3 regions of the Neisseria sp. HMSC03D10 genome follow, and region 1 is predicted to be linked to each of the others. Evidence: predicted binding sites of a transcription regulator. Region 1 holds the regulator's gene; each other region holds the start of a gene.

Region 1 (2,273 bases):
AGCTTGCCGAGCATGAGGACGGTTTCGCGGCTGACTTTGCGCGGGTCGATTTCGATGGAGTATTCGCCGCCGGGGATAAGTTGGAAATGTTTGCGTATCATGCGGAATACGCGTTCGATTTGGTCGTCGCTCAAGAAAGTCGGCGTACCGCCGCCGAAGTGCAGTTGCGCAAGCTGATGCCGTCCACCCAGATGCGGGGCGAGCAGCTCCATTTCTTTTTCAAGGTATTCGATGTAGGCATCGGCGCGGCTTTTGTCTTTGGTGATGATTTTATTGCAGCCGCAGTAGTAACAGATGGTGTTGCAGAAGGGGATGTGGATATAAAGCGAAAGGGGCTTGTTCAAAGCCCCCATACCGCGCTGATTCAAGGCATTGATATATTCGGCTTCGCGAAATCCGTCATGAAAACGGTCGGCTGTGGGGTAGGAAGTGTAGCGCGGACCGCTGGAAGGAAGGCTGGCGATGAGTTCGCGGTCGAACTCAGGCTTGTCATCGTTTCTATTGTGATTATTTTGTATCGGTATTACTTTCATGGCGTGTGCGTGATTAGAGTAATGAAGTTAGGCAATTTTCGGATAGTTTGGTAGAATGCCACAGTATGATAAACCTGTCTTGATATGTGTCAATAACTTACGTAATCATGACAGGATAAAAACCTTAATTTTAAGGGTGTTTTATGACCACACACAATGCTATGCATCAGATGAAAACCCTGTGTTCTTCCTGTTCGCTGCGTGAACTCTGCCTGCCTGTCGGGCTTTTGCCCAATGAGTTTGCACAATTGGACGCGGTCATCCGACAGAGCCGCCGCTTGAAGAAGGGTGAATATCTGTTCCGCACCGGTGAGCCTTTCGCGTCGCTGTTTGCCATCCGTGCCGGTTTTTTCAAAACCACGGTTGCCAGTCAGGACGGTCGCGATCAGGTTACCGGCTTTTTTATGTCCGGCGAACTCATCGGCATGGACGGCATTTGCTCCCATGTCCACAGCTGCGACGCGGTGGCTTTGGAAGACAGCGAAGTGTGTGAGCTGCCCTTCACCCACATCGAAGAGCTGGGACACAACATCCCCAGTCTGAGAAGTCATTTTTTCCGGTTGATGAGCCGCGAAATCGTGCGCGACCAAGGCGTGATGCTGCTTTTGGGCAATATGCGCGCCGAAGAACGTCTGGCGGCGTTTTTGCTTAACCTGTCCCAACGCCTTTACTCGCGCGGATTTGCCGCCAACGATTTCATTCTGCGGATGTCGCGCGAAGAAATCGGCAGCTATTTGGGGCTGAAACTCGAAACCGTCAGCCGCACGCTCTCCAAATTCCACCACGAAGGCTTGATTTCGGTCGAACACAAGCACATCAAAATCCTCGACTCGCAAGCCCTCAAAAAAATGGTGTCCGGCTGTTCGCACGCCATCTGATGGATACCGAGACCATTTTCAAACAAAACCCAAGGTCGTCTGAAAAATTTTCAGACGACCTTCTTCATAAAATCCAATTATGAAACACAAGAAAAAACTCATTGCCTTGACCGCTGTCTGCGCCCTGCTCGCCTACTGGCTCTATCCCGACCAACATCCCGTTTACCCCGCAAGTGACCATTATGACCCGAAAACGCAAACCTTCTTCAACCCCGAACCGCAGCAGAAACCGACCGGCCTGACCGGCGCATTTTGGAAGATCCTGACCGACCCGCAGGCAACGCGCCCGCCCAAACCTCTGCCTACCGTCAAACCCGATTGGCAAACCTTCCTTGCCGCACCCGAAGGGAAAAGCCGTTTCGTCTGGTTCGGACATTCCACCCTATTGATGCGGATCGGCGGACAAACCGTCATTACCGATCCCGTTTTCGGCAATTCCGTCTCCCCCATCCCCATCACCATGAAACGCTTCCAGCCTGCCCCCTCAGAAATCGACGAACTGCCGCCCGTCGATGTCATCCTGATTTCACACAGCCACTACGACCACCTCGAAAAAGACAGCGTGCAGGCACTCAATTCAAAAGGCAACAGCCATTTCATCGTCTCACTCGGCATGGGCGTACTGCTGAAAAAATGGGGCGTGCCGCAAGAGCGCATTACCGAACTCGATTGGTGGCAAAGTACCGAACGCAACGGCATCCGCTACACCGCACTACCTGCCCGTCACGATTCATCCCGAACCCTGACCGACCACAACCAAGCCCTGTGGTCCAGCTTTGCCATCGAACACGGCAGCGAAAAATTCTATTTTCACGGCGACTCGGCACAAGGCAGCCATTTCGACAAAATCGCCGAAAAATTC
Region 2 (2,273 bases), on a different contig from region 1:
ACTCAAAGCCCATTATGGACTGCACGGCGGTTTTGTGCCCGGTACAGGGCACATGCCGAACGTATGTGGTTATTTGGCCAATCCGAACGCCTTCGCCGGCTTGGGCGGCGGTTCGACGTTCTATATGGTCGATCCCGAACGCGAACTGACCGTCGTGTTTTTAAGTGCGGGCTTTATCGAAGGCCTGCCGCACCTGATACGCGCAGCGAAGTTAAACGATTTGGTGCTGGCAGCGTGCGAATAATCGGGTCGTCTGAAATTTGGAAAAAGCAGTTTGGACTTTGGAAATTGGATTTCAAGCTGCTTTTCTCAGGCATATTATGACAATGCAAGTAACACCCTCGATTATAATATGTGCTGAAAGTCTATTGCCGTATGGGATAAAAAATTGGCAAGAACCTAACCGCCAAACTGGGTGGAATGAGTTTAGACAATCGCTATTATCTTAACCTAATCTGTACCCTACTTTTTAACTTTTTCAAAAGATGAAGGTACTCTGTCTTAGCTTGATAACTTCTATCCTATTCCACTACTCCATAATTAAGTGGTTGAAATACAGTAAAACTAAGTATCCAAATTTCTCTTAAAACCTATTGATTTGATAATAAAAATTGGAGTACTATGAGCACACTCTCTAGAGTATCATTAATTCTCATTTGACATATAGGAACAAAACAGCGGAATTTGTAGAAGAATAGGAAAAAGGAAATTAATTTATATTATGTAAAATTATTGCATTTTACTTTTCTTAGTTTTAATTATTACCACAAATCCCTTAAATTCCTATACAAGAATTTAGGGGATTTCCCATAAGTATTTTCTTCCAACAAAACCGTACAAGCTATAATTACCAAACATGTTAACCACTTTCTCCGCTGAAGTTGGAGCAGGTGCTGGTTCATCAGCCAATCAATTCGTACCTAAATTGATAAAAACTTTGCCCTTAAATATTTCTGTATTGACAGAAATAAAAGACAAAAATAAAATACCCTTACTATGAAACTGAATCCGACCACTGAAAAATTTATCCTCCACTGGGGCGAAATGGGCACCAAATGGGGCGTCAACCGTACCGTTGCGCAAATCCACGCCCTGCTCTACATCTTAGGCAGACCGATGAATGCCGAAGAAATTACCGAAACGCTCGGCGTAGCGCGCTCCAATGTCAGCAACAGCATCAAAGAGCTGCAAAACCTGAGGCTGGTGCATACCGTGCATATCTTGGGCGACAGGCGCGATCATTTTGAAACTTCAGACGACGTCTGGACTTTGTTCCGCACCATTGCAGAAATGCGTATGCAGCGTGAAATCGAACCGACGCGGCAATTTTTGCAAAGCCTGATCGACAGCCCTGAATTTAGTCAGGAAAATGAAACCGCCAAACAGCGAATCAGACAAACCCATGATTTCATTAACACACTGACCATATGGGCAAATGAAATGTTGAAGCTTTCCACCTCAACCATGGTGAAAATTTTAAAAATAGGCGCCGGAATACAAAAATTTTTCCGATGATACCTCCCCAATTGGTTTACAAGACACAACCCCCGGTTTCTCTTACGCAATCATAGGTGTGTTATGACGCATTCGACAGAAGATTATTTCGACTATCCGAGAGGCAGAGTCATCATCGTTTATACTGCATCTACGCTATTTTTTGCGTTTAGTATCGGCTACTATGCTTTATTCTTTACCGTACCGGCCCTAATTTGCGGTTTGATCTTAAGCTTGACGTCTACATACAGGGACTTACGCGGCCTTATCCGGGCAATCATAACCGGATTATTATGCGGTTGCCTATATCTTTTACTGTTTGGTGCAGATTTTGTCACCAGTCTCCTAGCCGGCGTGGTAATAGGCGGTACTTATTCTTTGATTGTTGGCGTTTTGAGCTTGCCCAATCCTCCGGGGGAGGATGATATTCAGGAACCTGCCTAATTTTTTTACCCTTATATTTCTCTTTTGACAGAAATTTTAGAAATTACAGGCTAAATATATAAATAAACCGAAATGAAATTAGGAAACCAATATGTCCGACAAAACTACACGCAATCTCCCTGCCTACCTGTCTTACTCGATGGGGCTGCTATGGCTGTGGAGCGGTACCCAACCTCTGTTTTTCATGCCCGAAATGTCATTGGATTTGCTGCATTCGGTCGGTATTCCCGATCCGTTGCTGTGGCCGACATTAATCGCCGCTTCACTGCTGGACATCGGTTTTGCCTTTTTATGCTTCAGCCGCTTTCGCGCCCGTTCCGAAATATGGCTGCTGC
Region 3 (2,273 bases), on a different contig from region 1:
CCAAGGTCGTCTGATGCCCTTCCGAAACCTTGCTCAGCGCATTGTTCCACACCGGATTAACTTTGAAATGCGCCAGATCGGCAGCGGCCGCGTCCAAAGCCTGCCGCAGCGATTTGGTTACCTGCGCCGTGTACATCGGGCTGCGCTGGCGGCCTTCGATTTTGATGGCGGACACACCGATTTTGATGAGCTCAGGCAGCATTTCCAAAACATTCAGGCTGGTCGGCTCTTCCAGCGCGTAATAGGTTTCGTCGTTTACCTCGAAACGGCCTTTGCACAGGGTCGGATAGCCTGCCGGTTCGTTCGGTTTGTACTGGTCGATCAATACTTGGTTCAGCCGCACATTCATACGGTCGGGCAACTGCTCCCAGCGCACCGCCTTCGCCGGCGAACACACGCCCTGCATATTCGGCGATTCGCCCGTCGCATAACTCGATAAAATGCAGCGCCCTTCCACCATGACGCACAAACTGCCGAAACCGAACACTTCGATTTCCACATCCGTATTGTCAATCACATGTTTGACCTGATCCACGGTCAAAACGCGCGGCAGCACGGCACGGCGGATACCGAACAGCTCCTTCATCATATTGATGGCTTCGTAATTGGTCGCCGAACCCTGCACCGACATGTGCAGCCTCAAATCAGGATGACGCTCGGCGGCATAAGCCATAATCGCAGGATCGGCAACGATTATCGCGTCCGCCCCCAGTTGCACCGCCGTATCGACAGCCCGATGCCACCGCTCGATTTGCCCCGCTTGGGCAAAAGTATTGATGGCCATCAGCACATTGCGGCCGCGCGCATGGGCGTAAGCCACCCCTTCCTGCGCCGACTTCATATCGAAATTCAGCCCTGGAAAATTGCGCGCATTCGTCGCATCTTTCAGCCCCATATAAACCGTGTCTGCGCCATTGTCCACCGCTGTCTTCAAAGCGGGCAGATTACCAGCGGGACAAACCAACTCAGGGATTTTCGGCATTTTGCGTTCCTCGACTCTTGTAGCTTGTTATTCGAAAATCAATATCTAGTATGATTTCGGGTATTTTAGAGATTTGGACACAAGATATTATGATTTAAATCAATTGTGAAATCAGGTTTGGATAACGTATGTTTTAGTTAACATAATTTAACTATGTTAAATATCAAGCTAATCAGCGGGTTATCTTTTCCAATTTGATAATATGAGATTAGTTATTATCTATTAAATTTATAGATTTTTACAATAAAAGGTCGTCTGAAACCTGTTTCAGACGACCTTTATCTAGGCGGGAGGCAGACGGCTGCTTGCTTTGAAATTCAAAGTGAAATTGCGTTCGCTGCCATATTCATCCGCCGTCTCAAACCCATTTTGCCGCATTAAATCGCGCAATTCGGCGCGGCTCGGTTTATCGGGGTCGCCTGCCGTTTCGGAAACCGACAGCAGCCCGTCAGGACGAAGCAGCCTGCGGAACTCTGCCAAATACTCGGCTTGGTTGGCTACCTCGCCCAACACGGTAATCAGCACAATGCGGTCAAACGATTGATCCGGAAAATCAAAATGCGTACCGTCGCACAGATAATAATCTACATTGTCGATATGCCAACGACGCAAACGTTTTTCGGTATAAGCCAACATTTCCGGCTGTATATCCGCCGCCACCAATCGTCCTTGCGGAACCGATTGCGCCAGTGTCGGGCTGAAATAACCCGCCCCGCAGCCCACTTCCAAAATGCAGTGGTGCGGTGCAAGGTTTAGCCGTTGTACGATTTGTTGCGGCGAAAGCGCCCAGTTGCGCAAAGGAATCAGCAGCGTGAATGCAAGCTGATGCGGGAAGATTTTGCCTTTTTGCGTGAGTCCCTGCCAAATGCTTTTGAGCGTCTTAAACATGGGGATTCCTTTGGGTAATGTTGTTTTGCATTGTGCCTGCACAATATACAGTATAAAAATAGTGCGTGTTTTTTCCAATCATCACAAAAAGCAGCCTGCACTTCGATTTTTGAACATGCAGGCTGCTTTTTATAGAAAGAGGTCGTCTGAAAATAGATTTCAGACGACCTTTGATATTCAGTCCCATTGGGTACATGACCCAAGCTCCGTTTGCTTGCCATTAAATGAACACATCGCCTTACGCCAAAAAACCATCACAATTGCCGCCGCAATGATGATGATTCCGTATGGAATCATACCGTCTCCGTTTTCATATGCCGCCCGTCCGCCCGGAAAGCCTGTACGCGCGGTATTGGCAACCGTGTGACACGCAATCAATACAAATACCGAGCCGCCGCTGCCG

The links. The regulator FNR, encoded in region 1, switches genes on or off when oxygen is low (the NO sensors DNR and NnrR bind a similar motif). The targets are predictions, from matches to a motif close to TTGATNNNNATCAA.
Region 2: a site for FNR is predicted at 959-972, ahead of HMPREF3066_RS00285 (GbsR/MarR family transcriptional regulator). Genes of this name have one in related genera too.
Region 3: a site for FNR is predicted at 1,072-1,085, ahead of ubiU (ubiquinone anaerobic biosynthesis protein UbiU). Genes of this name have one in related genera too.

Annotation. Positions count from the first base shown of each region.
Region 1 is NZ_KV789517.1:64,986-67,258, reverse strand. Features, by position in the region: gene hemN (oxygen-independent coproporphyrinogen III oxidase) at 1-533, opposite strand, end outside; gene fnr (fumarate/nitrate reduction transcriptional regulator Fnr) at 677-1,411, shown strand; gene HMPREF3066_RS03940 (MBL fold metallo-hydrolase) at 1,491-2,273, shown strand, end outside.
Region 2 is NZ_KV789477.1:1,736-4,008, reverse strand. Features, by position in the region: gene HMPREF3066_RS00290 (hypothetical protein) at 1-244, shown strand, start outside; gene HMPREF3066_RS00285 (GbsR/MarR family transcriptional regulator) at 997-1,515, shown strand; gene HMPREF3066_RS00275 (DoxX-like family protein) at 2,030-2,273, shown strand, end outside.
Region 3 is NZ_KV789535.1:13,241-15,513, forward strand. Features, by position in the region: gene ubiU (ubiquinone anaerobic biosynthesis protein UbiU) at 1-982, opposite strand, end outside; gene HMPREF3066_RS06110 (class I SAM-dependent methyltransferase) at 1,265-1,870, opposite strand; gene HMPREF3066_RS06115 (CPBP family intramembrane glutamic endopeptidase) at 2,048-2,273, opposite strand, start outside.